DNA from 4 places in the Photorhabdus machadonis genome. Region 2 is predicted to be linked to each of the others. Evidence: predicted binding sites of a transcription regulator. Region 2 holds the regulator's gene; each other region holds the start of a gene.

Region 1 (7,799 bases), 2.2 Mb from region 2:
TTTGACTCGAAAAAAATCCAGCACCTTTTATCGTCAATCGTATCAGAGTAACCTTGGAAATAATGCTCTGATCCCTGTCACAATCAGTTCGATTCCCAAAGCCATCAATAGCAGCCCCATAATTCGGGTGATAACGTTAATGCCTGTTTGCCCAAGATATTTGACGACTAAGGGAGCTGATCGGAATAACAACCAACAGCAAAAAGCAAACAAAGCGCTGGTTAACACCAACCCAATAAAATTCTGCCGCCCCTGATAGCGGGAACACCAAACAATACAAGAGCTGATCGCCCCGGGGCCAGCCATTAACGGCAATGCCAGCGGCACAACACCAACACTCTCTCTAATGGCTGTTTCTGATTTTTCTTGCTTATTCTGCTTGTCCTCCCCAAGTTTACCGTTAATCATCGGCATAGCGATGGTGACAACAAGGATCCCACCAGCAATACGGAAAGAGTCGATGAAAATGCTAAACGTCCGCAGTATCGAATCACCCAGTAGCAAAGCTGTCCATAAAAATGATGGCAACCGAAGTATTGGCGATAAAATTAGTTCTATTGCGGGCTGACCTGAGCCTGGTAGTGAGTTATGCTGATAAAAACCGGCAAAATACCAACAAGATTGACGAGCGCAAACAACCCAACAAAAAATTTAATGTAACCAAGAAGATCCAGCAGTAAGTCACCCACGTATACCCCCTCTTGAGTTACGCAGTGTTAATGAAAATATTTTCATATGCTCACTCACCCAAAAATCATAGAAAACTTAATTTTTTCTTTACATTATACGGATAACGCTTCGATTTCCATTGCCGGAAACGCATTTTTCAATTCAAAATGTCTTATATAACAAGTCGTTAACCCAATTCTTTCATTAGGTTAAATATTCAACCTGATTAGCGCTTTTATCACCCAACGAACAATAATGATCACTCACTCAAGCTGAATGGAGTCAGCTTGGAATTTATGTGATTAAGATCAATATCTATTTAATACCAAATGGTAACCTGTAGCCATCATAAAATCACCAAACCAAATAGTCCACAAAACACTTATTTATTGATATTAAAAGGTTTTTAATATTTTCAGGAGTACCTCTTTATGACTGTAACTCATATTACTGAATTGAACGAGCTGGTTGCCCGGGTTAAAAAAGCACAACGTGAATTTGCCAACTTCTCTCAGCAGCAAGTTGACAAAATCTTCCGTGCCGCAGCCCTTGCAGCCGCAGACGCACGCATCCCTTTAGCAAAATTAGCCGTGGCGGAATCAGGGATGGGGATTGTCGAAGACAAAGTGATCAAAAACCATTTCGCTTCCGAATACATCTATAACGCTTATAAAGATGAGAAAACCTGTGGCATTTTGTCCGAAGACAAAATATTCGGCACCATCACTATCGCCGAACCTATTGGCTTAATCTGCGGTATCGTGCCAACAACTAACCCAACATCCACCGCTATTTTTAAGGCGTTAATCAGCCTGAAAACCCGTAACGGTATTATTTTTTCACCCCATCCACGCGCTAAAAAAGCAACGAATAAAGCAGCTGAATTGGTTCTGTGTGCTGCGGTTGAAGCCGGTGCACCAAAGGATATTATTGGCTGGATTGATGAGCCGTCTGTTGAACTTTCCAGTGCATTGATGCACCACCAGGATATCAACCTGATCCTGGCGACCGGTGGCCCAAGTATGGTAACAGCGGCATACAGCTCTGGTAAGCCGGCAATCGGTGTTGGTGCCGGTAACACACCGGTCGTCATTGACGAATCAGCTGATATTAAACGCGCTGTTGCCTCCATTCTGATGTCCAAAACTTTCGACAACGGCGTTATCTGTGCTTCAGAGCAATCCGTTATCGTAGTGGATTCTGTTTATGATCAGGTGCGTAAACGTTTCTTTACTCATGGGGGTTATCTGTTACAAGGTAAGGAACTGAAAGCGGTTCAAGATATCATCCTGAAAAACGGTAACCTAAATGCAGAGATTGTTGGTCAATCCGCAACGAAAATTGCTGAAATGGCAGGTATTCATGTTCCGGAAAGAACCAAAATCCTAATTGGAGAAGTAAGCCTGATTGATAAAGTAGAGCCCTTTGCCCACGAAAAACTGTCGCCATTACTCGCGATGTATTGTGGAAACAATTTCGAAGACGCGGTAGAGAAAGCAGAAAAACTGGTTGAAATGGGGGGCATTGGTCACACATCCTGCCTGTATACTGACCAGGACAATCAAGCGGCACGGATCAGATATTTTGGCGAAAAAATGAAAACAGCCCGTATTCTGGTAAATACACCCGCTTCCCAAGGAGGTATCGGGGATCTCTATAATTTCAAACTTGCCCCATCGCTGACACTGGGCTGCGGTTCATGGGGAGGAAACTCCATCTCTGAAAACGTAGGGCCAAAACATCTCATCAACACCAAAACTGTGGCGAAAAGAGCAGAAAACATGCTGTGGCATAAAATTCCGAAATCAATTTACTTTCGCCGCGGTTCACTGCCTATCGCATTAGAGGAAGTCGCAACCGATGGTGCAAAACGCGCCTTCATCGTAACAGACCGTTTCTTATTCAATAATGGCTATGCTGATCAGGTCACTGATGTGCTGAAATCCCACGGGATAGAAACCGAAGTTTTCTTTGAAGTTGAAGCAGACCCTACCCTAAGCATTGTGCGTAAGGGTGCAGAACAAATGCACTCATTCAAACCGGATATCATTATTGCCCTGGGTGGTGGTTCTCCAATGGATGCAGCCAAAATTATGTGGGTGATGTATGAACATCCTGAAACACATTTCGAAGAATTAGCCCTGCGGTTTATGGATATCCGTAAACGTATCTACCGATTCCCCAAAATGGGGATTAAAGCGAAAATGGTAGCGATTACCACAACTTCCGGTACAGGCTCTGAAGTGACACCCTTCGCTGTTGTCACTGATGATGCAACCGGTCAGAAATATCCACTGGCTGATTATGCCCTGACACCGGATATGGCTATCGTTGATGCCAACCTAGTGATGAATATGCCAAAATCACTGTGTGCTTTTGGTGGTCTGGACGCAATCACCCATTCCCTGGAAGCTTACGTATCGGTCCTGGCAAACGAATACTCTGACGGGCAAGCACTGCAAGCGCTAAAACTGCTGAAAGAGTTCCTCCCAGCCAGCTATCACGAAGGTGCCGCTAACCCAATTGCCCGTGAACGGGTTCATAATGCTGCAACTATTGCGGGTATTGCATTTGCTAATGCTTTCCTGGGTGTATGTCACTCTATGGCACATAAATTAGGTTCTGAGTTCCACATTCCACATGGTCTTGCTAACGCACTGTTGATTTGTAACGTTATCCGCTATAACGCTAACGATAACCCAACTAAGCAGACTGCATTCAGCCAATATGATCGCCCGCAAGCCCGCCGTCGTTATGCTGAAATTGCAGATCATCTTAGTTTGTCTGCGGCCGGCGACCATACGGCAACAAAAATCGAAAAACTACTGGCATGGCTGGAAGAGATGAAATCGACACTGGGTATCCCAGCATCTATCCGCGAAACCGGTGTTCAGGAGGCTGATTTCCTGGCGAAAATTGATAAGTTGTCTGAAGATGCCTTCGATGACCAATGCACTGGTGCTAACCCACGCTACCCTCTAATTTCTGAGCTGAAACAACTATTGCTGGATTCATTCTATGGACGTGAATTCTCAGAAACAGAGGTAACACCAGCTCCCCCGAAAAAAACAGGCTGTTAACTGATTTAAACCACTTAAAGGGGCTGATATTAGCCCCCTTTAGCGTTACCTCTGCCCATTTTCTCAAGGCTAACCCAACCCCTCAAACGGCCTCAGGAAGCTTTACAACAGACAACAGGATATAAACTTATCTTCGTCTTTCCTTAGCCTCACGGATAGCATCCATATAGTGCTTACGGCAAACAGACACATATTTTTCATTACCACCAATATCAACCTGTTCACCATCATAAATAGCCACACCTTCTCCATCAAAACGTAATACACGGCTTGCCTTACGCCCACAATGGCAAATAGTTTTCAACTCAACTAATTTATCAGCCCACGCCAGAAGATACTGACTACCACTAAAAAGCTCCCCGCTGAAATCCGTTCTCAACCCATAGCAAAGAACCGGAATATCATCGTAGTCAGTCACCTTACATAACTGTTCAACCTGCGCTTTTGTGAGAAACTGGCACTCATCAATCAGCACACAATGCACTTTTTCCTGCATATTTTCATTTCTGATTAACTCAACAATATCTGTCTGTTGGCTAAACAGAAGTGCATCAGCAGATAATCCAATACGAGAACTGACTTTTCCTTTGCCAAACCGGATATCAATTTCTGCGGTAAAAATCAGCGTTCTCATCCCTCTCTCATTATAGTTATAAGAAGATTGCAACAGTGATGTCGATTTTCCGGCGTTCATTGCGGAGTAATAAAAATAAAGTTGAGCCATCGGCCCTGCCTCTTAACAAAATTTATAAAGCCATATAGTCAGATAAGTTTACCATAAACTTTAGTGGTGATTATCCATCTCAGTAAGCTGTACCGATTGATATACAGAAATATTTAGCTTAGTGATGTCTTAATGATTCATGACACTGATCACATCAAATGGGTAATAAAGCACATTTGAACGACAAATGTTCATGTTTAAATTAAGAAATGAAAGCCAGACTGATTTGTTGCATATTGTATACAAATTAATAATGTACGTGACTTACTTCCAGAAAATAGTCACAGAAAATCGACGATAACTCATGGATTAGTCATAAGTTTTTTTTAACTTAGTATTATTCGGCCTTAACAGGTATGATAAGAAACAGTTAAAATTACTTACCGATTTAGTATATGCTTGGTTTATAAATTAGAGAGATAATCATGCCCTTTGTTAAAGGTACCCTGAACATGTTATTGTGGAATGACAATCGAAATAACTGTATAAAAAGCGCTATATAACTTTTGTAAAGAAATTACGTTTAAAAAAAAGAGTCATTTTATCCGAATATGAGAAATTGACTATTGCAGAAAATAAAATAGCATTCTATTATTATATCCACATCAGCCATCATCATTATAATTTGAGACCAGGACAATGAGCGATTTAAAAACCCTAAATAACATCCGTACTTTACGAGCTCAAGCAAGAGAATGTGAACTTGAGTTCTTAGAAGAAATACTTGAAAAACTGACCGTCGCTGTTGAAGAGCGCCGTGAAGAAGAAAGTCAGGTAAAAGCTGAATTAGAGGAACGTTCACGTAAATTGGAAGAAGTTCGTAAAATGATTCTTGAACAAGGAATTGATCCAAGCGAATTGCTTCAGACAATGAGCGCCGGCAAATCTGCTGGTAAAACAAAACGTCCTGCGCGTCCAGCTAAATACCAATATGTTGATACAAACGGTGAAACTAAAACCTGGACTGGCCAGGGACGTACACCTGCTGTTATCAAAAAAGCAATTGAAGACGAAGGAAAAACTCTGGAAAGCTTCTTGCTCTAACACATTGTTTTTGAATTGATTTAATTATAAAAATACCCTCTTACAAGGGTATTTTTATTATATAAACGGTTTAACTGACAAACGGATTAATGCCTGTTATATGAGCTTAAACATCATTGACAAGCATTTAATCAAGTAACAACCTGTAGTGTCATTTCTTTGTTGTGAAACAGCGCTAGCCAGTTACTAACTTAGCCAATGCTAAGGCAAATTAATAACCAAGCAGGTACCCTAATTTACTTCTTTTTGGGCGCTGTCAGTGATTCAATAGAAAAGGAGCCAGTGGCTCCTTTTTCTTATTTTGAACGATGATAGAAATTCAAATACCACTCTACAAACTGCTTCACACCATGCTTGAGCGGCGTATTGGGGGCGAATCCTATTTTTTGAAAAAGGTCACTAGAATCAGCACAGGTCGATAGAACATCACCATCTTGCATGGGCATAAAGTTTTTCTTGGCCTGAATGCCTAATGACTCTTCTATCGCCTCAATAAAATCACCTAGTCTAGTTGGTTGACCATTGCCAATATTATAAATACAGTAAGGAGCAGAACTGGCAAATATTTGCCCATCCTCAACCATCCAGCTCTCATTTGATGTAGGAATGATGTCTTGCAACCTGATTATTGATTCAACAATATCATCTATATAAGTAAAATCTCTAACCATGTTACCGTAGTTATAAACATCAATAGGCTGCCCTAATAACATCGCTTTAGTGAACTTAAATAAAGCCATATCAGGACGCCCCCACGGCCCATATACGGTGAAAAACCGCAAGCCTGTCGTTGGCAACTGATAAAGATGAGAGTAACTATGAGACATTAATTCATCTGATTTTTTAGTTGCCGCATATAGTGAAATTGGGTGATCAACTGAATCGTTTGTCGAAAACGGTTGCTTTCTATTTAACCCATAAACAGAGCTGGAAGAAGAATATAATAAATGCTCAACATTATTATGGCGACAACCCTCCAGGATATTGATATGCCCGACTATATTCGAATCAATGTAAGCCATTGGGTTTTGCAACGAATAGCGAACACCAGCCTGAGCCCCCAGATGGATAACCCGCTGGAATTGATGTCGCACAAAAAGATCGAAAATGGCTATTCTGTCAGCTAAATCCAGCTTTTCAAATTTAAAACCCGGCTTATCAAATAATAGATCTAACCGTGCTTGTTTGAGATTCACATCATAATAGTCATTAAGGTTGTCAATACCCACAACCTCATGCCCCATTTTCAATAATCGCTGACTCACATGAAAGCCAATAAAACCAGCCGCACCTGTCACTAAGAATTTCATCGTATCACTCAGATAACCGGGTTAATGGATGCACCACGACCAATCCCATAATAAGTAAAACCACGGGATTGCAGGCGTTCAGGATCATAGAGATTCCGCCCGTCAAAGATAACCGGCGTCTTAAGAGATGCTTTGATAACATCAAAATCCGGCGCACGGAAACTTTGCCATTCAGTACAGATAATCAGGGCATCTGCCCCACTAAGCGCCGCTTCCTTAGTCCCCATCAATGATAAATCATCACGCTGACCATAAATACGTTGGGCTTCCTGCATAGCCTCAGGATCGTAAGCCTGTACTTTGGCTCCTGCCTGCCACAATGTTTCCATCAAAACACGGCTCGACGCTTCACGCATATCATCGGTATTCGGTTTAAACGATAATCCCCAGACAGCCAACGTCCTACCGGATAAATCTTCCCCGAAATGGCGTTTGACAAAAGAAGGCAATTTACGCTTTTGCAGTTCATTCACTTGTTCTACAGCATGAAGAATCTTGGGTTGATAGCCAATTTGCTCTGCGGTACGAATTAACGCCTGCACATCTTTCGGAAAACATGAGCCACCATAACCACAGCCCGGATAGATAAAATGATAGCCAATACGGGAATCAGAACCCATTCCCTGACGAACATGCTCAATATCCGCTCCCAGCATTTCAGCTAAGTTCGCGATCTCATTCATGAAACTGATTTTTGTTGCCAACATACAGTTCGCGGCATATTTCGTCAGTTCTGCGCTGCGGATATCCATCACAATCATACGATCATGATTACGGTTAAATGGCTCATACAACTCACGCATCAGGTCAACGACTCTGTCGTTGTCACACCCAATAATAATCCGCTCAGGGCGCATACAATCTGCAACAGCAGCCCCTTCTTTGAGGAACTCCGGGTTAGAAACCACATCACATGGGATATCAATATTGCGTTTACGCAGAGTCTCATTGACAACCGCATTAACTTTATCT
Region 2 (7,799 bases):
TGCTAAAGGTCATTAATGATGAAGACAAAAAAGTCGCACTGGCGGTAGAGCAAACTTTGCCGCAAATTGCTGCAACGGTAGATAAAATTGCCGAAGCTTTCCGTCAGGGAGGCCGTTTAATCTATATTGGTGCCGGTACATCTGGCCGGTTAGGGATCCTGGATGCCAGTGAATGCCCACCCACTTATGGCTCCAGACCGGAGCAAGTGGTTGGCTTGATTGCAGGAGGGCATCAAGCCATCTTGAGGGCCGTTGAAAATGCAGAAGATAACCGGCAATTAGGCACAAATGATCTTCAAGCGCTAAACTTTAACTCTAAAGATGTACTGGTTGGTATTGCCGCCAGTGGCCGTACACCTTACGTTCTAGGTGCCATGGAGTATGCGAAATCAGTGGGAGCCACCGTCGCCTGTATCAGTTGTAATCCTGACAGTCCGATGACACAAGCAGCCGATATTGCCATAACACCTGTCGTTGGGCCAGAAATCGTCACTGGTTCATCACGTATGAAAGCAGGTACAGCACAAAAGCTGATCCTCAATATGCTCACTACCGGTGCCATGATCCGCACAGGAAAAGTGTATGGCAACCTGATGGTGGACGTAGAAGCGACAAATGCCAAACTGGTTGAAAGGCAGAAAAATATCGTTATAGCCGCCACAGAATGCAACCGCATACAAGCTGAACAGGCACTGGCTGCATGTGATGGACATTGCAAAACAGCCATTGTGATGATTCTGGCAGAGATAGATGCTCAACAAGCAAAGGCTTTACTGGAAAAGAATCACGGTTTTATTCGCCCGGCAATCTCAACAGTTCGGTAATCGTTTCTTCTTCTGAACAGGAATAAATAAGATGGCTAAAATTAATCAGGCAATAATTGTTCAGATCCTTACAGCTATCGGCAATGCGGGTAATGTGGCTCAATGTGGTAACTGTATGACCCGCCTGCGACTGACACTGCATGATAATACTCAGGTGGATAAAGCCACACTGAAACAGATCCCCAATGTGCTGGGTATTATTGAAAGTGATAACCAGTTGCAGATTGTCCTTGGACCGGGAAAAGCCCAGGCTGCGGCTGAAATAATGAATCAATTGCTGGATTCTTCTGTTCATGTAGAACAACCAGCACAAAGCGACACTGATTTAACCCATATAGCCTCCGCCAATAAAAAGCAGCTTAAAGAGAAACAGGTCAGCGCAGTACATAAATTTCTGACGAAATTCGCCACTATTTTTACACCGCTGATCCCCGGCTTTATTGCCGTTGGTTTACTGCTGGGCTTTGCCACTTTACTTGAACAGATCGCCATTCAGGGCGTTGAACATCCTAATACTGTATTGGTTGAAATCATCGGTTATATGAAAGTATTCAGTAAAGGAATGTTCAGCTTTTTGAGTATCCTGGTTGGTTATAACGCGCAAAAAGCCTTTGGTGGATTAGGTATAAACGGCGCAATTATCGCCTCGCTGTTTGTACTGGGTTATAACCCGGATGCCACCAGCGGTTTCTACTCCGGTATCTCCACTTTCTTTGGTTACAGTATCGATCCACGCGGCAATATTATCGGCGTTCTGCTCGCCGCTATTCTGGGAGCATGGGTAGAACGACAGGTTCGTAAGATCATTCCAGACAATCTGGATATGATCCTCACTTCAGCGATTACCCTGCTGATCATGGGAGCAATCGCCTTTATTATTATCATGCCGTTGGGAAGCTATCTGTTTAGCGGCATGTCATGGTTATTCCTTAATCTTAACGGCAATCCTTTTGGTACAGCGATATTGGCAGGGCTGTTTCTGCTCGCCGTTATGTTTGGTGTACATCAGGGGTTTGTTCCGGTCTATTTCGCGTTAATGGACGCACAAGGCTTTAACTCTCTGTTCCCAATCCTTGCTATGGCTGGAGGCGGGCAAGTTGGTGCAGCACTGGCGCTGTATGTCAAAGCGAATAAGGATTCTCTGCTGCGTACTCAAATAAAAGGTGCCATTATTCCAGGCTTTCTCGGTATCGGTGAACCCTTGATTTACGGGGTAACCTTGCCACGCATCAAACCTTTTATCACTGCTTGTCTGGGAGGTGCTGCCGGTGGTTTCTTTATCGGCTTAGTGGCTTATTTGGGATTACCTGTTGGGCTGAATACGGTTTTTGGGCCATCTGGATTAGTCGCACTACCACTAATGACCTCCAACAGCGGTATTTTTATCGGGATGGCAGTTTATGCCGCGGGATTGGTGGTTGCTTATATCAGTGGTTTTGTCCTGACTCTGCTGTTCGGCAATAAAAATGTCGATTTAACTTGATATTACCGATTTGCATATCACGGGAAGTCAGCGCCCACAGCAGAACCACTGTCAAATTTGCGCCATTGAACATCAGCACCAAATTGCCGGACAAAATCACCATGATACTGGACGACTTTTGCCGGCTCTGGCGAAGTTTGATAAGCAATCGTCACTTAAAGAATGAATAAATATTCTTTATAACCAAAATTAAATTAACGAATTAAATTATCCAATCCAGATCAATGGCACACAGGTTGCTGTTAATATTCCCATCATAATATTGAAAATAAACCAGGCATTGCGACTACGAAGTAATGTTCCAATCAACGAACCAAAACCAGTCCACACGATACTACTCAAAAAACTTATCAATATCGTTGCGACACTAATAATGATGATGGAATAGAGATACTGTTCACCTGCAATACTGTAACTGCCAACCGATCCCAACCCCATCAGCCAGGCTTTCGGATTCAGGAACTGTAATAACCAACCCTGATACCAACGCACCGGCTTGATGACAACGCCACCTTGGGTATCCAGACGCCGGTAACTGGCTGTTGCCGTTTTCCATGCTAACCACAGTAAATAGAGACTACCCGCTATTTTCATTATCGTGTGAATAGTAGGATAAACCAGCAGTAATGCCGCCACACCGAAAGCGGACAGATATAAAATCGTCTGCATTCCCAGAAGAATCCCAAATATCAATCCCAAAGAACGGATAAAACCAAAGTTTGCACCCGATGAGGTCAGTAACATATTGTTTGGACCTGGGGTAATAGCAGAAATAAACAAAAAAGTTGTTAATGAAAAAATCAGGCTTGCTGTCATGAATGGTTCCTTTCATCCTGAATAATGGCGTTTCCCTTTCACAGAAAATATCAGTATGTTATTCACCATACAAGATAACTAATCAATTTAACTCGAAACCATTATGTCCGATATCTTTCGTCCTCTAACCGGAGCCAGTAATCCGCATTTGCAAACATTGCTCCCGCGTCTGGTGCGGCGGTATCCTGAACTGCAACCCTACTGGCAACGACTTAATCTGCCAGATAACGATTTTGTTGACCTGGCATGGAGTGAAGATCCAGCAACCGCAGCACATAAGCCACGGCTAATCCTGTTTCATGGTCTGGAAGGCAGTTTCCATAGCCCTTATGCTCACGGTTTGCTTCATACTTGTCAGAAAAAAGGCTGGCTTGGCGTTGTCATGCATTTCCGTGGATGCAGTGGTGAACCGAACCGCCAAAAACGTCTCTATCATTCTGGCGAAACAAGCGATGCCCGTTATTTTCTGAACTGGTTAAAACAGACCTACGGTGATATACCAACCTCAGCCGTGGGTTATTCAGTCGGCGGTAATATGCTGGCCTGCTATCTGGCAGAAGAAAAAACGCAGGCCCAGCTCAATGCAGCAGTCATTGTTTCTGCCCCTCTGATGTTAGAAGCCTGTTCCAGCCGGATAGAAAAAGGATTTTCTCAGGTTTACGAGCGCTATTTGCTTAACAATCTAAAACGTAATGTTACCCGCAAATTGCTCCGCTACCCGGGTTCGCTACCTATCAATCTGTCTCAGGTAAAAGGATTGAAGCATATTCGAGAATTTGATGAAATTGTGACCGCAAAAATCCACTGTTTTAAAGATGCAGCGGACTACTACCGCCAGTGCAGCGCTCTGCCACGCCTGCCTGACATTACTGTGCCACTGTTGATTATTCATGCAAAAGACGATCCTTTTATGACACCGGAAGTCGTTCCCGACCTCAAAACACTACCCAAAAATATTGAATACCAATTAACAGAATACGGTGGACATGTCGGCTTTGTCAGTGGTTCACTGAAGAAACCACAAATGTGGCTGGAACAACGTATTCCAAGCTGGCTGTCATCTTATCCGGAGCAACAACGATGATTATTCCATGGCAACAACTGGAACCAGAAACTCTGCTAAATTTGATAGAGAGTTTTATCCTGCGGGAAGGCACTGACTACGGCGAAGATGAAAAATCCCTTGAGCAGAAAGTCGCTGACATACGTCGTCAGTTGGAACAGGGGGATGTTATGCTGGTGTGGTCTGAACTGCATGAGAGCATCAATATTATGCCAAAAGAAATGTTCCATTCTTAACACTATGGAGTTTACTGCTTATGTCCGCCAAACATCCAATTATTGCGATTACCGGCTCCAGCGGTGCCGGAACAACAACAACCAGTTTAGCTTTCCGTAAGATTTTCCAGCAACTTAACATCAGCGCAGCACAGATAGAAGGAGACAGTTTCCACCGTTATACCCGCCCTGAAATGGACGCAGCAATCCGTAAAGCCAAAGAGCAAGGCAGACATATCAGTTATTTTGGGCCAGAAGCCAATGATTTTGGCATGCTGGAGAAAACCATGATTGACTATGGTGAGACCGGTGAAGGCCGCTGCCGTAAGTACCTTCACACCTATGATGACGCAGTGCCTTACAACCAGCTCCCCGGTACATTTACTCCGTGGGAAACCTTACCAAAGCAGACCGATGTGCTGTTTTATGAAGGCCTGCACGGTGGCGTGGTAACACCACAACATAATGTTGCCAGTCATGTCGATCTGCTGGTGGGGGTGGTGCCGATTGTCAACCTTGAATGGATACAGAAACTTATCCGCGATACCGGAGAACGGGGACACTCACAGGAAGCCGTGATGGATTCCGTTGTTCGTTCTATGGATGATTATATTAACTACATTACCCCCCAATTTTCCCGGACACATATAAATTTCCAGCGCGTCCCGACTGTTGATACGTCCAATCCATTTTCAGCCAAAGCCATTCCTTCTCTGGATGAAAGTTTTATCGTCATCCGTTTCCGTGATCTGACTCAAATTGATTTCCCGTATTTGTTATCCATGTTACAGGGCTCATTCGTTTCAAGTATTAATACCATCGTGGTTCCCGGCGGAAAAATGGGACTGGCCATGGAATTAATTATGACACCATTGGTACAGCGATTACTGGAAGGGGAAAAAATTTGTTGATCAAAACCTGGGATAAATCTAGAAAACCCAGTGTTTGAATCCACTTCTTATATTATTCAGTTAAAAAAACAGGTAACTGATATTAGTTACCTGTCGTTATTTTTCAATCAGGAAATAATATCTTAATCTGTCTCTTTAATTTCAAAGCTGTGGGTAAGCTCAACTGATTTCCCCAACATCAACGAAACAGAACAATATTTCTCAGCAGAAAGCGTGACGGCACGTTCAACCGCTTTCTCTGTTAAATCCTTGCCGGTAACAATAAAATGCAGATTAATAGAAGTAAACAAGCGTGGTGCCTCTTCACGACGGCGGGAGGTTAATTTCACTTCACAATCTTTTAGGTCATATCTGCCTTTCTGTAAAATAGAAATAACATCAATCGTGCTGCAACCACCCACTGCCATTAATACCATTTCCATTGGGCTTGGTGCCTTATCACCAGCATTTCCATCCATCATGATCTGATGGCCCGAAGACGACTCCCCCAAAAGAGACAACCCTTCAACCCATTTTACCCGCGCTTGCATAAGTACCTCTTAAGTCATTTTTTGCATCAAAGCCTACTCTTTCAGTATTAAACTGGCAATCTAATGAGCAGTTTATTGTGCTGAAACAATACAAGACAAGACAGAAACCTTTTCCTGTGTTAAAAACAGAAGCAGGTCCAGGTATATGTGGGTTAAGATCAATACTCAAGTTTCAAATTTCAGATAACCTATATAAAACCCTCACCTGTCGGTTTTTCAGCAAACTAATATGTTAAGCTAGTGTCTTTATATGCCAGCCTGACGAGAAACTTTTAGGTTCTCGTGTTATTTAGGCAGCGATAACAACAGAGGATGAAGCGAATGGTTCTCGGCAAGCCACAAACAGACCCCACTCTTGAATGGTTTTTGTCACACTGCCATATTCATAAATATCCATCCAAAAGCACGCTTATTCATCAAGGCGAAAAAGCAGAGACGCTTTACTACATCGTAAAAGGTTCTGTTGCAGTTTTGATTAAAGATGAAGAAGGCAAAGAGATGATCCTCTCCTATTTAAACCAGGGAGATTTCATTGGCGAACTTGGATTATTTGAAGAAGGACAAGAGCGTACAGCCTGGGTACGGGCCAAAAGCGCCTGTGAAGTAGCGGAAATTTCCTATAAAAAATTCCGTCAACTGATTCAGGTAAACCCGGATATTTTAATGCGTTTATCTGCCCAAATGGCAAGCCGTTTGCAAACAACTTCTGAGAAAGTCGGTAACCTGGCTTTCCTGGATGTGACCGGCCGGATTGCTCAGACTTTACTGAATCTGGCGAAACAACCCGATGCAATGACTCACCCTGACGGGATGCAAATCAAAATCACTCGTCAGGAAATTGGCCAGATTGTTGGCTGTTCCCGTGAAACGGTTGGCCGTATTCTGAAAATGCTGGAAGATCAAAACCTGATCTCCGCACACGGCAAAACAATTGTTGTTTACGGTACACGTTAATTCCGGATTAATCAGCGCATGATACTGCGCTGATTTCTCTTATCCTTGTTACACCAACTGGCTAATTGCCTTCTCCAGCCGTTCCATCCCTTGGGCTATCTCCTCTTCACTGATAATCAGCGAAGGCGTGAAACGCAGTACATCACTACCAGCACTCAATAACATCAGACCATTTTCAGCCGCCAGTTGCAGGATCTCTTTAGATTTTCCCTGATACTGCGCTTTTAGTTCCGCACCAATCAGCAATCCCTTGCCACGGATTTCACCAAATATCGAATATTTTTGATTGATATCGTTCAGAAAATTCACAATCAAATGATGCCGTTTTTCAACACCATTCAAGACCTCTGGCGTATTGATAATGTCAAAAGCGGCATTTGCAACCGCGCAAGCCAGCGGATTACCACCATAAGTTGTGCCGTGAGTCCCCGGTGCCATCGCCGAAGCGATATTCGCCGTAGTCAGCATAGCGCTAACAGGGAAACCACTTCCCAATGCTTTCGCTGTGGTGATAATGTCCGGCACAACATCATAATACATATAAGAAAATAACTTACCGGTACGTCCCATCCCACTTTGTACTTCATCAAATACCAGCAGTACCTGATGCTTATCGCAAAGTTCACGCAACCCATGAATAAATGCGGGTGTCGCCGGCGTGACTCCCCCTTCACCCTGAACAGGTTCTAATACAACAGCGCAAGTATGATCATCCATGACCGCCTTTACTGCATTTAAGTCATTAAAAGGCACATGAATAATATCTGCGGGTTTTGGCCCAAAACCATCAGCGTATTTTGGTTGACCACCAACAGAGACAGTAAACAGAGTACGACCATGAAAACCCTGATGGAATGCGATGATTTTGGTTTTATATGGATGGTAACGGGTAATAGCATAGTGACGCGCCAGCTTAAATGCGGCTTCATTCGCTTCCGCTCCCGAGTTGGCAAAAAATACCCGCTCCGCAAAAGTTGCATCAATCAGTTTCTGCGCGAGTATC
Region 3 (7,799 bases), 1.4 Mb from region 2:
ATCAGCCACTAGTCCGTAGAGATTCATTTTTATATCCTAATAATTAGCTAGTACAACAATTACGTAAAGCTTATCCCATCTGACATTATTGGTATAGGTAGTTTGGGCACGAATAGCTTGCACAATCGGGATATCACCTATTAAAGATGATTCGCCAGGCTAGAACCTGAAACTCATGGATTAAAAGTCAACTGCTCTACTGACTGAGCTAATGATCTATCTATGGGGAACTATCTGAATTATGTCTTTCGAGATGGTGGGTCGTGCAGGATTCGAACCTGCGACCAATTGATTAAAAGTCAACTGCTCTACCGACTGAGCTAACGACCCATCTATAGGAGAACTACTCTAACTACGCCTTTTTGAATGGTGGGTCGTGCAGGATTCGAACCTGCGACCAATTGATTAAAAGTCAACTGCTCTACCGACTGAGCTAACGACCCATTCCAAAAAGGTGTGATACTGCTGAAATAATCTAATGAAGTGGTGGGCGATACCAGATTCGAACTGATGACCCCCTCCTTGTAAGGGAGATGCTCTACCAACTGAGCTAATCGCCCACTTCATGATGACTATCACTGCGTCTATACCACTGAATTTAGATTGGTGGGCGATACCAGATTCGAACTGATGACCCCCTCCTTGTAAGGGAGATGCTCTACCAACTGAGCTAATCGCCCAATCATAAATCCATTTTTATCACAACGAGTGGTGGGCGATACCAGATTCGAACTGATGACCCCCTCCTTGTAAGGGAGATGCTCTACCAACTGAGCTAATCGCCCCGTCGTGATGGAGTCGCATTATAGGGATAGTTCAGGATGAGTCAACGCTTTTTCTAGGGAAAAATATCGTTCGTCTCAAAATTAAACAAAGGTGAGATAATTATCATCACTCAGGGTGCGGTTTAAGCAGATATGCTGACTTTTCTCAATAACACCTCGCTAACAGCATTGAGGAATTAAAGTCCAGTGATAAAATAACCCCCACTTTTATTACTTTAAATCACCAATAACGTTCATTGAAAAGTGAAACGTAATTAAGGCAATCCCCAATGAGTAAAATTAAAACCCGTTTTGCACCAAGCCCAACTGGCTATCTCCATGTTGGCGGTGCACGTACCGCACTTTATTCCTGGTTATATAGTCGCCATAACAAAGGCGAATTTGTATTGCGTATCGAAGATACTGACCTTGAACGCTCAACTCAGGAAGCTATTGATGCCATTATGGACGGTATGAACTGGTTAAATCTGAATTGGGATGAAGGTCCTTATTATCAGACTAAGCGTTTTGATCGCTATAATCAGGCTATTGATCAAATGCTGGAGCAAGGAACTGCTTATCATTGCTATTGTTCTAAAGAACGTCTGGAAGAATTGCGTGAAACTCAGATGGCAAATGGCGAGAAGCCTCGTTATAACGGCCATTGCCGTGATAATCAATGTCAGCATAATCCGGATCAACCCCATGTCGTCCGTTTCCGCAATCCACAAGAAGGCTCTGTTATTTTTAATGATAGTATCCGTGGCCCAATTGAATTCAGTAATCAGGAACTGGATGATCTCATTATCCGCCGTACCGATGGCTCTCCAACCTATAACTTCTGTGTTGTCATTGATGACTGGGATATGGAAATCACCCATGTCATTCGCGGTGAAGACCATATCAATAATACACCACGTCAAATTAATATTCTGAAAGCACTGGGTGCCCCAGTTCCAGAATATGCACACGTTTCGATGATCCTAGGTGATGATGGTAAAAAACTGTCTAAACGTCATGGGGCAGTGAGTGTTATGCAATACCGTGATGATGGCTATCTGCCAGAAGCACTGCTGAATTATCTGGTTCGTCTGGGTTGGTCACATGGTGATCAGGAAATTTTCAGTATTGAAGAGATGACTGAATTCTTCGGCCTGGATGCTATCAATAAATCCGCCAGTGCATTCAATACAGAAAAACTACAATGGCTGAACCATCACTATATTAATACCCTGCCCCCAGAGAAAGTTGCTGTTCATCTGGCATGGCACATTGAACAGCAAGGTATTGATACCCGTAATGGCCCACAATTGGCGGATCTGATTAAGCTGCTGGGTGAACGCTGCAAAACGCTGAAAGAAATGGCCGAGTCCTGCCGCTACTTCTATGAGGACTTTGCTGAATTTGATGCAGATGCAGCGAAGAAACATTTACGTCCAGTTGCCCGTCAACCTCTTGAAGTTGTTGGTGAAAAACTGGCTTCAATTACTGACTGGACACCTGAAAATGTTCATCATGCTATTCAATCTACAGCTGATGAGCTGGAAGTTGGTATGGGTAAAGTCGGTATGCCACTGCGTGTTGCTGCTACTGGAGCAGGTCAATCTCCAGGTGTGGATGTGACTATTCATGCTATCGGGCAAACCCGTACTCTGGCCCGTATTAATCAGGCTCTGGAATTTATTGCTCAGCGTGAAAATCAGCAGTAATTAATGCTACAAAGGCATCACCGATTCAGTGTGGTGCCTTCTATTTTCAAAAAAATCTCATTTAATTAATACCGCTTTGTAACTTCCCTAATCGCTTTCTATCTCATTTCAACCCATTGTTCAGCCTTTATTTTGTCGATCCATCACAAAACTGATGACTTTTTCAACGCTTGCTCTGAGAATGATAAGTTAGCCGTTGACAGTATTTGCAGGGTTTCATATTATGCGCCCCGTTCCATTAATTTTGATTGGGGCTATAGCTCAGCTGGGAGAGCGCTTGCATGGCATGCAAGAGGTCAGCGGTTCGATCCCGCTTAGCTCCACCAAATACTTTTACCCGTGTAAAGTGTTTGGCACTAAAATTAAGAAAGACCACAATCGTGGGGCTATAGCTCAGCTGGGAGAGCGCTTGCATGGCATGCAAGAGGTCAGCGGTTCGATCCCGCTTAGCTCCACCAAAATTATCAGGCCCTGAAAGCCACGCTTTCAGGGCCTTTTAGCGTAACAATCACCATTCATTGCATAAAAACCAAACTTTCATCCCCGTTAATTCTTCTTCAATGGTTTCACCAGTGAATCCAATCCTTCTATTTTTATTGCTAAAGTCATCTCCATCAGCACGCCCAATTTACCTTGTGGAAATTCGCCTTTACGAGCGAACCACAATAAATACTCTTCTGGTAAGTCAATCAGCATACGCCCCTTGTATTTACCGAATGGCATAACAGTATTGGCAATTTCTATCAGATTTTCTTTTTCCATAACTCACATTTATATCAATTAAAAAAGATAACTCCAGTTTACGGGGTAAGGGAAAGATATGCGAAAGGAAAGAAGAAATCTGCATCATCCATGATGCAATATTCCACTATTATAAAACTTTATCTTTTTACAGCACCAAGCCTGCAATAGCCGCAGACAAGAAGCTGACAAGGGTTGAACCAAACAGTAGTTTCAAGCCAAAACGGGAAACGACGTTACCCTGTTTCTCATTCAAGCCTTTAATCGCTCCGGCAACAATCCCAATTGAAGAGAAATTAGCAAAAGAAACCAAAAATACCGATAAAACCCCCTGTGAACGCGGAGAAAGTTCTGCCGCAATTGATTGCAAGCTATGCATCGCAACAAATTCGTTAGAAACCAATTTGGTTGCCATGATGCTACCAACCCGCAACGCTTCATCAGCAGGAATTCCAATTATCCAGGCAAAGGGATAGAACACATACCCCAGCATCTCTTGGAAGCTCATATCAAAAATCATGCTAAACAGCGCGTTAATAGCCGCAATCAAGGCAATGAAGCCAATTAACATAGCGGCAACAATCAGTGCGACTTTAAAACCAGCCAGAATATATTCACCCAACATTTCGAAGAAACTTTGGCCTTCGTGAAGATTGCTCATCTGAATATCTTCTTCGCTGTCAACAGAATACGGATTAATCAATGACAAGATGATAAAGGTACTGAACATATTGAGCACCAATGCCGCCACAACATATTTAGGTGCCAAAATGGTCATGTAAGCACCGACGATTGACATGGAAACTGTTGACATTGCAGTTGCAGCCATCGTGTACATTCGGCGCTCAGACATTTTTCCCAGCACATCTTTATAAGCGATAAAGTTTTCGGACTGACCCAGTATCAGAGAACTTACTGCATTGAATGATTCCAATTTCCCCATGCCGTTGACCTTAGACAACAGAGTACCAATAACCCGAATGATGATTGGCAATACTTTGATATGCTGCAAAATACCAATCAATGCGGAAATAAAGATAATCGGACACAATACATTCAGAAAGAAGAATGCCAGTTTTGCATCCATCATGCCGCCAAAAATGAATTCCGTCCCTTCCCCCGCAAATTTCAATAAATGCTCAAACAAGCCGGCAAATCCCATGACAAATTCCTGACCAACACCTGAATTCAGGAAAAACCACGCAAGGACAAGTTCAATAACAAGCAACTGAATAATATAACGAGGACGAATACCTTTACGGTTACTGCTCGCCAGAATAGCAAGGCCGCCAATGACAATCAGAGCTAAAAGGAAATGCAGGATTTGAGACATATCACACTCCAAACACAACAGAAAGCTAGTTTATAAAATGCATTCTATGTAATAAAAGGCGATTAAATGGGATAGATATCACATTTTCAGCTGAATCGTATAAAGCCAGATTCGAAAACACATTATCAAACATCACTGATTATTGAGAAAACCTCTCAATAATCAGTAAACAGAATACAAACAAAAAGTTATTCACCCAATAAACGGATCATTTCTTTTTCATCAATAACTGAAATATTTAACTCATTAGCTTTAGCCAATTTCGAACCGGCCGCTTCACCAGCAATCACCAAATCTGTTTTCTTAGAAACACTACCAGCCACTTTTGCCCCAAGCGCAACAAGTTTATCTTTGGCTTCATCTCTGGATAACTGATGCAATGAGCCAGTAAGCACAATTGTTTTACCTGCGAATGGGCTGTCAATCTTCTCAGCCTTTGTTACAACAACTTGTTCCCAATTGATACCGGTATTATCAATCAAGTCATCGATAACTTTTTGATTATGAGGTTCATTGAAGAAGTTAACCACATGTTTTGCCACCACTTCACCAACATCTTGGACCTCTTTCAGAGCTTCTTCATCAGCGGCACGTAATTTATCCAGGCAGCCAAAGTGAGCGGCTAGATTAGCGGCGGTCGTTTCCCCAACTTCACGGATACCCAGCGCATAGAGGAAACGAGCAAATGTGGTTTTTTTCGCTTTTTCCAACGCATCTACCACATTTTGCGCGGATTTCGGCCCCATACGATCAAGCCCGGTCAATTTACCCGCAGTAAGCCTGAAAAGATCCGCCGGGGTTTCGATATACTCTTTATCCACCAGTTGATCGATAATCTTTTCTCCCATACCGTCAACATCCATCGCCCGCCGGGAAACAAAGTGCCTCAGTGCTTCTTTACGTTGAGCGCCACAGACCAAACCACCAGTACAACGCGCTACAGCCTCCCCGTCAATCCGCTCGACATCCGCCCCACACACCGGACAATGTTCAGGAAAAACAACTTCATCACTGTCCTGTGGCCTTCTGTCCTCCACAACACCCACAACCTTTGGAATGACATCACCAGCACGACGGATAACAACAGTATCACCAATACGCAAACCTAAACGTTCAATCTCATCCGCATTGTGCAATGTCGCATTACTCACAGTCACACCAGAGACCAGCACCGGTTCCAGACGCGCTACCGGGGTGATAGCACCTGTACGACCGACCTGAAATTCAACATCGCGGACAATCGTCATTTGCTCCTGAGCAGGAAATTTGAATGCTGTTGCCCAACGTGGCGCACGGGCGACAAAACCTAACGTTTTCTGTAATTCCAGCGAATTCACTTTGATAACAACACCATCAATATCAAACCCCAATGTTGAACGCTGGTTTTCAATATCGTGGTAAAAATCAATAACCTGTTGACTATCAGTACAAACTTTAATTTTATCGCTGATCGGCAATCCCCATTGCTTAAACTGTATCAATCGCTCGTAGTGACTGGCCGGCAATTCCCCCCCTTCCGATACACCAACACCATAACAAAAGAAAGCCAATGGCCGTTTAGCGGTAATACGGGGATCAAGCTGACGCAGAGAGCCAGCCGCTGCATTACGTGGATTAGCAAATACTTTTGCGCCGGTGCGGCGTGCTTCCTCATTCAGCCTCTCAAATCCTTTTTGGGGTATAAAAACTTCACCACGAATTTCAATACGGGTTGGAATATTCTCTCCGGTCAGGCGCAGTGGAATTGCGCAGATAGTCCGGACATTTGATGTAATGTTTTCCCCTGTTGTACCATCACCACGGGTCGCCGCCTGTACCAGTTCACCATTTTCATACAACAGACTCACAGCCAGGCCATCCAGTTTCAGCTCACAGCACACCACTAAATCCTGATCATCTTTCAGGCGGTCACGCACCCGCTTATCAAACGCCAAATAACTCTCTTCATCAAATACGTTATCCAGTGATAGCATGGGAATTTCATGGCGGACTTGTTCAAAAGCAGCTAGAGGAACAGCACCAACCCGCTGTGTCGGTGAATCAGATGTAATCAGCTCTGGGTATTGTTCCTCAAGAACCTTTAATTCCTGCATTAACCGATCATATTCTGCATCAGGGATCTCTGGTGCATCCATGACATGATACAGATATTCATGATGACGCAGTGTTATTCTGAGATTTTCTATTTGTTGAGCCGTTGATTTCATGACTTATAACCAGCGATAAAAAGCCCCCGACTGGCGGAGGCTTGAACATTTGATAAATTGATTATACCTGAACATCAAGTGTGCTGCGAATACGTGCTTTATACAATTCGATTTTTTGTGGTGTCAGCATCTTGCGCTCATCATCAAGCACCACTCCCCCAACATCAGAAGCAATACGCTGAGCCGCCTGTAGCATCAGCTTAAAATTCTGATTAGCTTCCCCGTAAGAAGGGACCATCATAAACATGGAAACCCCTGGAGTGGTAAAATCAGCCATTGTTTCAGGATTAAATGAACCCGGTTTCACCATATTAGCAAGGCTGAATAACACCGGACCGCTGCCTGATGGATTCAAATGGCGGTGGAAAATGTGCATTTCTCCAAATTGGAAGCCAGATTGCAGGATACTTTGCAGCAAGAGCTCACCATTCAGTGCCTGACCGTGGTGTGCTGCCACATGAAGAACCAAAACGATTTCCTTTGCTGCTTTGGCCTGCACTTCCTGCTCACCATCTCCCTCTTTTGCCATATCCTGAGGCCTTTCTTCCGCCTGAGATCGATTTTTCTCAGGCTCATCCCGTCCTTCGGATTCAAACAAGCCAAGCTGAGGTTCCTGCTCTGCTATTTCTACTACTGCTTTTCGGGTTGTAGTCTCAGGCTGATGACCAGTCAGCAACGGATCATTGCTTTCTTCAGACGTAGCAACATCCATTTCAGTCAACTTTGGCTGACGGCACTCAATAACCGGCTCAGTTTTATATTCCTGATGAGGTTTCACCTGCTTATGGGCGTAAGGCTTTTGTTGATTGTCAAACGCGTCATCATCACTGTCATCGACGAAACTCTCCTGACGATCATGTTTATGACGTTTAACTGGGCGATCACGAAAAAGCGAAGAACGCTCTTTACGGCTGGTCCACAACCCATGTAACAGCAAAGCTATTATTGCTATCGCACCAACAATGATTAATATCAGACGCAAATCCTGCATCATTGCTATCTCTGTTGTTTAATTAATATGCCACCACGGCGAAACATTTTCTGT
Region 4 (7,799 bases), 180 kb from region 2:
CTTGGTTTGCTGGTGTCTGGCTGACGGTGTTGGTTTTCCTACCGGAACCTTGGCAATGATGGAGAGTATCTTGGTTCCGGTGGGGTAGCTGATAAATTTACCATTGGAGAAAGTTTGGTTGATGAGTTGTTCTTGGTTCACCAACACTTGATCTTGAAATGCCCTTCACGAATGGCAGGTTATCCATTGCGTGCTGGCGTGCGGAATGGATAAATGCGTCAATCTCAGGCTGGTATTGTTCGCCTTCCCGGACGGCAGCATACAGCCTGCTCCATAAACCTTCTCCCAGTGTTTTCGTTACGACTAGCCCTTGTCGTTCAAATGTTTCAACAACCCAGTGTGGCAGAGCAGCGATCCCCATACGGGCAGCGACCATTTGAATCAGTAATAGCGTGTTATCCACATTTTTCAGTGTGGGGATGACGCCGGCGGGTTGCAAGAAACGTCGCCAGATATCAAATCGTTGGCGCTGAACGGGATAGATCATCAACGTCTCGTCAATTAAATCCTTTGGCTGAATGTGCAGCTTATTTGCCAGAGGGTGATCTGGGGCGATAATCAATTTGACCTCATAATCAAATAGTGGTGTGTAGTGCAGATCACTATCAGGAAGAATATCTGATGTCAGAACGACATCTAATTCTCGTTGCAGTAGTGCCGGTTGTGGATCAAAAGTGACGCCGGATTTGAAATCCACATTGACTTGCGGCCAGGTTTCGCGGAAATGTTTGAGTGCGGGGGTCAGCCATTGAATACAACTATGGCATTCAATAGCGATACGCAGATTGGTCTGGCCCGGTTCCTTGCATTCGCGCAGTGCGTTTTGGACCAGCGGGAGCACTTGTTCTGCCAACCGTAATAAAACTTCACCCTGTGGTGTGAAACGAAGTGGTTGACTTTTACGGATAAACAATCGGAAACCAAGACGGTGTTCAAGATCACTGAATTGATGAGACAAAGCGGATTGTGTCTGATGCAGGTGATTAGCCGCTGCTGCTAATGAACCACAATGACTCAATGATTGTAATGTTTTTAAGTGTTTTATTTCGATCATGAGAAACCTTCAGGATGATAATGAATAAATTGCGCTTGTGGTTTATACCTTACCTGTTGATTATGGATGTGTAAACATCTAGACGGCTAAAAATGACGGGATAATGAATATGACGATTATTAATCACACACTTGGCTTTCCACGTATTGGTTTGAAAAGAGAATTAAAAAAAGCTCAGGAAAATTATTGGGCAGGGAAAATTTCTCAGCAAGAATTATTGGAAACTGGCCGTGAGTTACGTGCCCGTCACTGGGAACAACAGAAGCAGGCTGGTGTTGATTTAGTGCCGGTTGGTGATTTCGCTTGGTATGATCATGTTCTGACCACCAGCTTATTGCTGGGTAATGTACCACCGCGTCATCAGAATGCAGATGGCATTATTGATCTGGATACACTATTCCGTATTGCCCGTGGTCGTGCACCGACTGGTGAGCCTGCTGCTGCCGCAGAAATGACTAAATGGTTTAATACTAACTACCATTATATTGTGCCGGAATTTCAGCAAGGCCAGGAATTTAAACTGAGTTGGACTCAGTTACTGGAAGAAGTGGATGAGGCCCTAGCTCTGGGTCATAAAGTGAAACCCGTTTTACTGGGACCGGTGACTTACCTGTGGTTGGGTAAAGTGAAAGGTCAGGTGTTTGATCGACTCTCTTTACTGAAAGACATTCTTCCTGTTTATCAGCAAGTGTTAGCTGAGTTGGCTAAACGTGGTATTGAATGGGTTCAGATTGATGAACCTGCTCTGGTACTGGAATTGCCGGAAGAGTGGCTGGCAGCTTATCCGGTTGCTTATCAGGCACTTCAAGGGCAAATTAAATTGTTGCTGACCACCTACTTTGATAGCATTGGTCACAACCTGGAAATCATTAAATCGCTGCCTGTACAGGGGTTGCATGTGGATCTGGTTGCCGGCAAAGATGATGTTGCGCAGTTGCATGAGTCACTGCCAAAAGAGTGGCTGCTTTCCCTGGGTGTAATTAATGGCCGTAACGTATGGCGAGCTGATTTAACCGCTAAATATCAGTTGATTAAACCACTGGTAGATAGTCGTACACTATGGATTGGTTCATCTTGTTCTCTGTTGCACAGCCCTATCGATCTGAGTGACGAAACAGCTCTTGATGCAGAGGTGAAAAGCTGGTTTGCGTTCGCATTGCAGAAATGTGAGGAATTGGTTCTGCTGGCAGCGGCGTTGAATCAGCCAGAAGGCAGTAAACAAGCAGAATTGGATGCCTACAGTGCACCAATCCGTGGCCGCCGTGAATCTAAGCGGGTGAATAATCAGACTGTTACACATCGCCTTGCCGCTATTGAGCCACAGGATAGTGAACGTAATCAACCCTATCCACAGCGTGCGGAGGTACAGCGTCAGCGTTATAACCTGCCATTGTGGCCAACAACAACGATTGGATCATTCCCGCAAACAACGGAAATCCGTGGCTTGCGTCTGGATTTCAAAAAAGGCCGGGTAGATGGTGCCAGCTATCGCACCAATATTTGTGAACATATTAAGCAGGCAATCAACGAACAGGAACGTTTAGGATTGGATGTATTGGTTCATGGTGAAGCTGAACGTAATGACATGGTGGAATACTTCGGTGAACACTTTGACGGCTTTGTTTTTACGCAGAATGGTTGGGTTCAGAGCTATGGCTCCCGTTGTGTTAAGCCCCCGGTGATTATTGGTGATGTCAGTCGCCCTGAAGCTATCACTGTAGAATGGGCTAAATATGCTCAATCGCTGACGGATAAACCTGTCAAAGGGATGTTGACCGGGCCGGTGACTATCCTCTGCTGGTCATTCCCAAGGGAAGATGTCAGCCGTGAGACTATTGCTAAACAGATTGCATTGGCACTGCGTGATGAAGTGGACGATTTGCAGAAAGCCGGCATTGGTATCATCCAGATTGATGAGCCGGCATTGCGTGAAGGTTTACCACTGCGCCGTGAAGAGTGGCAGGCATATCTCGATTGGGCTGTAGATGCCTTTAAATTGAGCGCTGCAATTGCCGAAGATGACACACAGATTCACACTCATATGTGTTATTGCGAGTTCAATGACATCATGCCTTCCATTGCGGCACTGGATGCGGACGTGATTACCATTGAAACTTCCCGTTCAGATATGGAGTTGCTGGATTCATTCGAAAACTTCTCTTATCCGAATGAGATTGGACCCGGTGTTTATGATATTCATTCACCTAACGTACCTAGTGTTGAATGGATTGAAGCATTGTTACGCAAAGCGGCTGATCGTATTCCGGTTGAACGCTTGTGGGTTAACCCGGATTGCGGCCTGAAAACCCGTGGTTGGACTGAAACCCGTCAGTCACTGGCAAATATGGTACAGGCGGCGAAACGTCTCCGCGAATCAGTAAAATAACTCAATCCAGTAATTTGCCCATCACCTTTATTGGTGGTGGGCTTTTTCATAAATAATATTTTTCTTGGGGATATTTGTCGCTTAATGGAGCCTATTCTGTAATCAAACTTTTTATGACTTATATATATATTCCATATTGATATTGGAAAAAATACGTTTTATTAACAAAATACCCGCGACGTAACAAAATGGGATCTGGAAGCATTGTAATAGAAACTAAATAATTAAAGAGAGGATTATATGGATGTAAATAATTTGCAAGGTAAGAAAAGTAGCTCTCGAAGAGATTTTTTAAAAGGTAGTGCTGCTATCACGGCAACGGCTGCACTTGCTCCAATTGGCCTTGCACGTGCGGAAGGCAAGTTATTGTCACAGAATGGAAATGGAATAGGTGTGTGTACCCTTGCCCCAGAGCAGATATCAGGGCCATATTTTCGGAATAGTAAAATTGTCAGGAGGGATATTACTGATTCAGAAGCAGGAATACCTTTTTTATTAAAAGTAACTATTATGGATGAGAAAACGTGTAAGCCTGTTGATAAATTATTTGTTGATATTTGGCACTGTAATAGTCGGGGGAAATATTCTGGTTGGAGTTATATAAGTCCGGATATACCACCTGAAGTTGGTGAAATATCCGGTATCAACAGAACTGATGATAAAGTTTTTCTAAGAGGGGCTCAACAATCGGATAAAAATGGGGTGGTCAATTTTACCACTATTTACCCAGGATTTTATGTTGGCAGAGCAACTCATATTCATATTGCAATTAGACAAATCAGCAAAGATATAAATGAAGAAGAACATTTTGCCTTTGTTGGTCAAATGTATTTTCCGGAAGAAGTCAATACAGAGGTCTATAAATATGATTTGTATTCAAAGCGGAGGGTAATCAGAACAAAAAATCATGAGGATAAATATTTCAAAAATATGAATGGCCATCTTTCAGAAATAAAAGTAACAAAAATAGACGAATCTGATATTAATCGTGGGATACTGGGTGAAATAATTTTGTCAGTAAACTTGGAAAACATCTCTAATCTCATAACTAAAGATGATTTATATTCACATACAGTATGATCGATTTTGTTGAATAAATTAAACTTCAATATAATAACAGTCGAAATTATAAAGTAACCTATGTAACTGGAGTAAGTGAAAGCAGCCAACAAAGCAGCAACTTGAAAGATGAAGGATATAGTTACATACGGACATTGTGCAGGCACAGAGCGGATTATCTTTGCAACATTATCCAGTAGATCATATTTCTCTGTGCCTGTCACTTTTGTGGAGAATTTTTAACTGTGCGAGCAGAATATCAAATTAATGAGTTGCACCTCCACTGATGACGATATCCTCACTGTTTTTTAATGCTTCATCAATGGCGATTTCCAATGCTGTTATTACTGTTTCCAGTGCCATACTCGGTGTGCCAGAGTACCGCACTGCCTGCTCAGGCAGATAAGGGATATGGATAAAACCCCCGCGTATTTCAGGATTGGTGTACGTCAGATGATGCAGCAAGCCATACATGACATGATTACAGACGAAAGTACCTGCGGTCTGTGAAATTGAAGCTGGGAGTCCTGCTTCATGTAAACCTTTGACCATTGCATTGATTGGTAACGTAGCAAAATAGGCAGCGGGACCAGTTGCTACGATCGGCGTATTGATAGGCTGGTTACCTTGATTATCAGGAATGCGTGCATCGTTGATATTAATCGCCACGCGTTCCACGGTGATATCAGCTCTACCGCCCGCCTGTCCTACGGCAATCACCAGATCAGGTTGGGCATCATGGATAGCAGAATATAAGCAAGTCAGGGAGACGTCGAACACGCATGGAAGTTGGCGTGCTTCTATACGCGCTCCACACAATTCGCGCCCTTGTAACTGCTTGACTGCTTCCCATGATGGATTAATCGTTTCATTGCCGAAAGGCTCAAAACCTGTAATTAAAACTATTTTCTGTCTTGCCATAGGTAGTGCTCCTGTATGATGGAAAGGTTCTGATATGTTTAAACAATATGTATCCTATTAAAGGGTGACGGTGATATCTATATTTGGTAATTGTTTTATTTTTGTTGAAAATATAAAGAGAATATGGTGAAAAATAATAAATAATATTTCCTCGTTAATTATAGGGTGAAATGCAGTTGATTTTTAAATATGTTTTTCATAGGAGAAAGTTACTGTAAAAATCATTCGGATCATTGTGCTGTTGCTTTTAAGTATTATGACATAAATTTTAATAATAGTGGCTATTTTTATTTTTGGAAATTAACGGTTATTGGGGTGTATATTTCTTTATGACTAGAACGATATTTACTGCTATCAATTCTCTGGATAGAAAATTTCGATGAGATAGTCATTTTTTTCGTCTTGACAATTAATAAATCAAGTTAGCCATTTGGATATATTCTGTTCCCAATATTGTTCAAATCATAAATATAATTAAATAATTGGCTGTTTGCTCTATAATATGAGCGTATTCAGTTTAGCTTATGGTAGAAAGGAAACGCCCAGTTCTTTATTTTTGAGTTTGTGATTACTATTTAGGCATGTGTTAATTTTTTTCTTTATAATAGTCCGCTTATTTTGACTCATTTTATGATTGTTTTGTGACTTGCATCTCAAAATAATGTACGTTTTTCTTTTTTATCTTACTTTGAAGTGATATTTATCACTAAAAGATGTCTAAATGCTCAATACAGTAGATTTCAACTAATTTCGTTATAAATTCTTCCCTTTGAGGAGTCTGATATGTCTGATGTATTTCACCTAGGTCTGACCAAAAGCGACCTGCAAGGCGCAACTTTAGCTATTGTTCCAGGCGATCCGAAACGTGTGGAAAAAATTGCAAGATTGATGGATAACCCAGTTCATCTTGCTTCTTTGCGTGAGTTCACGTCGTGGCGTGCAGAAATTGATGGTAAAGCGGTTATTGTCTGTTCCACGGGTATTGGTGGCCCGTCAACTTCCATTGCTGTTGAAGAATTAGCGCAATTGGGGGTTCGTACTTTCTTGCGTATTGGGACAACAGGCGCAATCCAGGAAAATATTAATGTTGGTGATGTGCTGGTAACCACGGCCGCTGTTCGTTTGGATGGCGCTAGCTTGCATTTTGCGCCAATGGAATTCCCGGCGGTTGCCGATTTTGACTGTACTACTGCACTGTATGAAGCCGCAAAAGATTCCGGTACAACGACACATGTGGGTGTAACGGCCTCTTCCGATACTTTTTATCCTGGTCAGGAACGCTACGATACCTATTCCGGCCGTGTTGTGAGCCGTTTTAAAGGCTCAATGGCGGAATGGCAGGCGATGGGTGTCATGAACTATGAAATGGAATCTGCAACTTTGTTGACTATGTGTGCAAGCCAGGGGCTGCGTGCAGGCATGGTTGCCGGTGTTATTGTTAACCGTACTCAGCAGGAAATTCCTGATGTTGAGTTACTTAAGAAAACAGAAAGTAACGCATTGGGGATTGTAGTCGAAGCTGCTCGCCGTTTGTTGTAAATAATACTTTTTGGGCCGGAGTATTCCGGCTCACTCTTCTTTTAAACAGAAATCTGTTAATGTTTTAAAATTTACAACTAATTAAGAGTCATCATGATTACAACATCTTTATTGCACCCATCAGTACTTCCCCTTCATGGCGGGATTAATTTTCGTGATTTAGGCGGTAAAACGGTAGCCAATGGTGGGAAAGTTAAATCAGGTTTACTTTTTCGCTCCGGTGCTTTGGATCGTTTAACGGAAAAAGACCAATCTTTTCTGACAAATAAAAACCTCTTTCAAATCATAGATTATCGTGACATAGGTGAAATAGACGATAAGCCTGATCAGATATGGCATGGGGCTAATTATCATCATGCTCCTGCCAATCCATTATCTAAGGAAGTGAATGCGAATCTGGAAAAATTGACATCAGAGATGTTGGAACAATTTGATCCGCAGTCATTTATGTTCCGTCTTTATAAATTACTGCCTTTGAATAATGAGGCCTATAAGATATTAGTTAAGTTGCTGCAACAGCCAGAAAAGGGCGGGATAGTACAACATTGTGCGGTAGGTAAAGACAGAACCGGTGTGGGTTCTGCACTGGTGTTGTTTGCACTTGGAGCCGATTTAGATACGGTAATGGAAGATTATTTGGTGACGAACGCCACACTGGCACCTTACCGTGAGTATTTGTTAAATGAACACGCGAAAACCATGAGTGATGATATGGTTGAGAAATTCGCTTATGTTTATTCCGTCAGAGAAGAATTTTTAATGGCGGCACTAAACAGTATTAACCAGAATTATGGCAGTGTAGATGTATGGCTGGAGAAAGATCTTGGCCTTGATTTTTCT

Evidence for each region. Region 2 encodes CRP, which controls carbon source genes, mostly activating them, when cyclic AMP is high. Its sites were predicted from a motif close to ATGTGANNNNNNTCACAT; they were not measured.
Region 1: the regulator CRP is predicted to act here: its motif matches at 966-983, upstream of adhE (bifunctional acetaldehyde-CoA/alcohol dehydrogenase).
Region 3: the regulator CRP is predicted to act here: its motif matches at 4,614-4,631, upstream of ACUN2T_RS09180 (NupC/NupG family nucleoside CNT transporter).
Region 4: the regulator CRP is predicted to act here: its motif matches at 6,112-6,129, upstream of udp (uridine phosphorylase).

The regions. Positions count from the first base shown of each region.
Region 1 is NZ_CP199761.1:2,665,079-2,672,877, reverse strand. It holds partial or broken gene ACUN2T_RS12720 (YchE family NAAT transporter) at 43-689, opposite strand; gene adhE (bifunctional acetaldehyde-CoA/alcohol dehydrogenase) at 1,101-3,749, shown strand; gene ACUN2T_RS12710 (thymidine kinase) at 3,877-4,473, opposite strand; gene hns (histone-like nucleoid-structuring protein H-NS) at 5,113-5,517, shown strand; gene ACUN2T_RS12700 (NAD-dependent epimerase) at 5,814-6,827, opposite strand; gene ACUN2T_RS12695 (UDP-glucose dehydrogenase family protein) at 6,836-7,799, opposite strand, start outside.
Region 2 is NZ_CP199761.1:427,742-435,540, reverse strand. It holds gene murQ (N-acetylmuramic acid 6-phosphate etherase) at 1-824, shown strand, start outside; gene murP (PTS N-acetylmuramic acid transporter subunit IIBC) at 856-2,307, shown strand; partial or broken gene tauA (taurine ABC transporter substrate-binding protein) at 2,306-2,462, opposite strand; gene ACUN2T_RS02145 (LysE family translocator) at 2,515-3,123, opposite strand; gene ACUN2T_RS02140 (hydrolase) at 3,227-4,207, shown strand; gene ACUN2T_RS02135 (YheU family protein) at 4,204-4,422, shown strand; gene ACUN2T_RS02130 (phosphoribulokinase) at 4,443-5,312, shown strand; gene ACUN2T_RS02125 (OsmC family protein) at 5,435-5,842, opposite strand; gene crp (cAMP-activated global transcriptional regulator CRP) at 6,164-6,796, shown strand; gene argD (bifunctional acetylornithine/succinyldiaminopimelate transaminase) at 6,845-7,799, opposite strand, start outside.
Region 3 is NZ_CP199761.1:1,855,736-1,863,534, reverse strand. It holds gene glk (glucokinase) at 1-27, opposite strand, end outside; tRNA gene ACUN2T_RS09225 (tRNA-Lys) at 255-330, opposite strand; tRNA gene ACUN2T_RS09220 (tRNA-Lys) at 368-443, opposite strand; tRNA gene ACUN2T_RS09215 (tRNA-Val) at 485-560, opposite strand; tRNA gene ACUN2T_RS09210 (tRNA-Val) at 605-680, opposite strand; tRNA gene ACUN2T_RS09205 (tRNA-Val) at 710-785, opposite strand; gene gltX (glutamate--tRNA ligase) at 1,055-2,473, shown strand; tRNA gene ACUN2T_RS09195 (tRNA-Ala) at 2,724-2,799, shown strand; tRNA gene ACUN2T_RS09190 (tRNA-Ala) at 2,856-2,931, shown strand; gene ACUN2T_RS09185 (DUF3820 family protein) at 3,020-3,235, opposite strand; gene ACUN2T_RS09180 (NupC/NupG family nucleoside CNT transporter) at 3,363-4,547, opposite strand; gene ligA (NAD-dependent DNA ligase LigA) at 4,736-6,754, opposite strand; gene zipA (cell division protein ZipA) at 6,816-7,748, opposite strand.
Region 4 is NZ_CP199761.1:604,830-612,628, forward strand. It holds gene ACUN2T_RS02905 (hypothetical protein) at 1-59, shown strand, start outside; gene metR (HTH-type transcriptional regulator MetR) at 98-1,054, opposite strand; gene metE (5-methyltetrahydropteroyltriglutamate--homocysteine S-methyltransferase) at 1,164-3,440, shown strand; gene ACUN2T_RS02920 (intradiol ring-cleavage dioxygenase) at 3,681-4,520, shown strand; gene pcp (pyroglutamyl-peptidase I) at 4,764-5,420, opposite strand; gene udp (uridine phosphorylase) at 6,204-6,959, shown strand; gene ACUN2T_RS02935 (tyrosine-protein phosphatase) at 7,053-7,799, shown strand, end outside.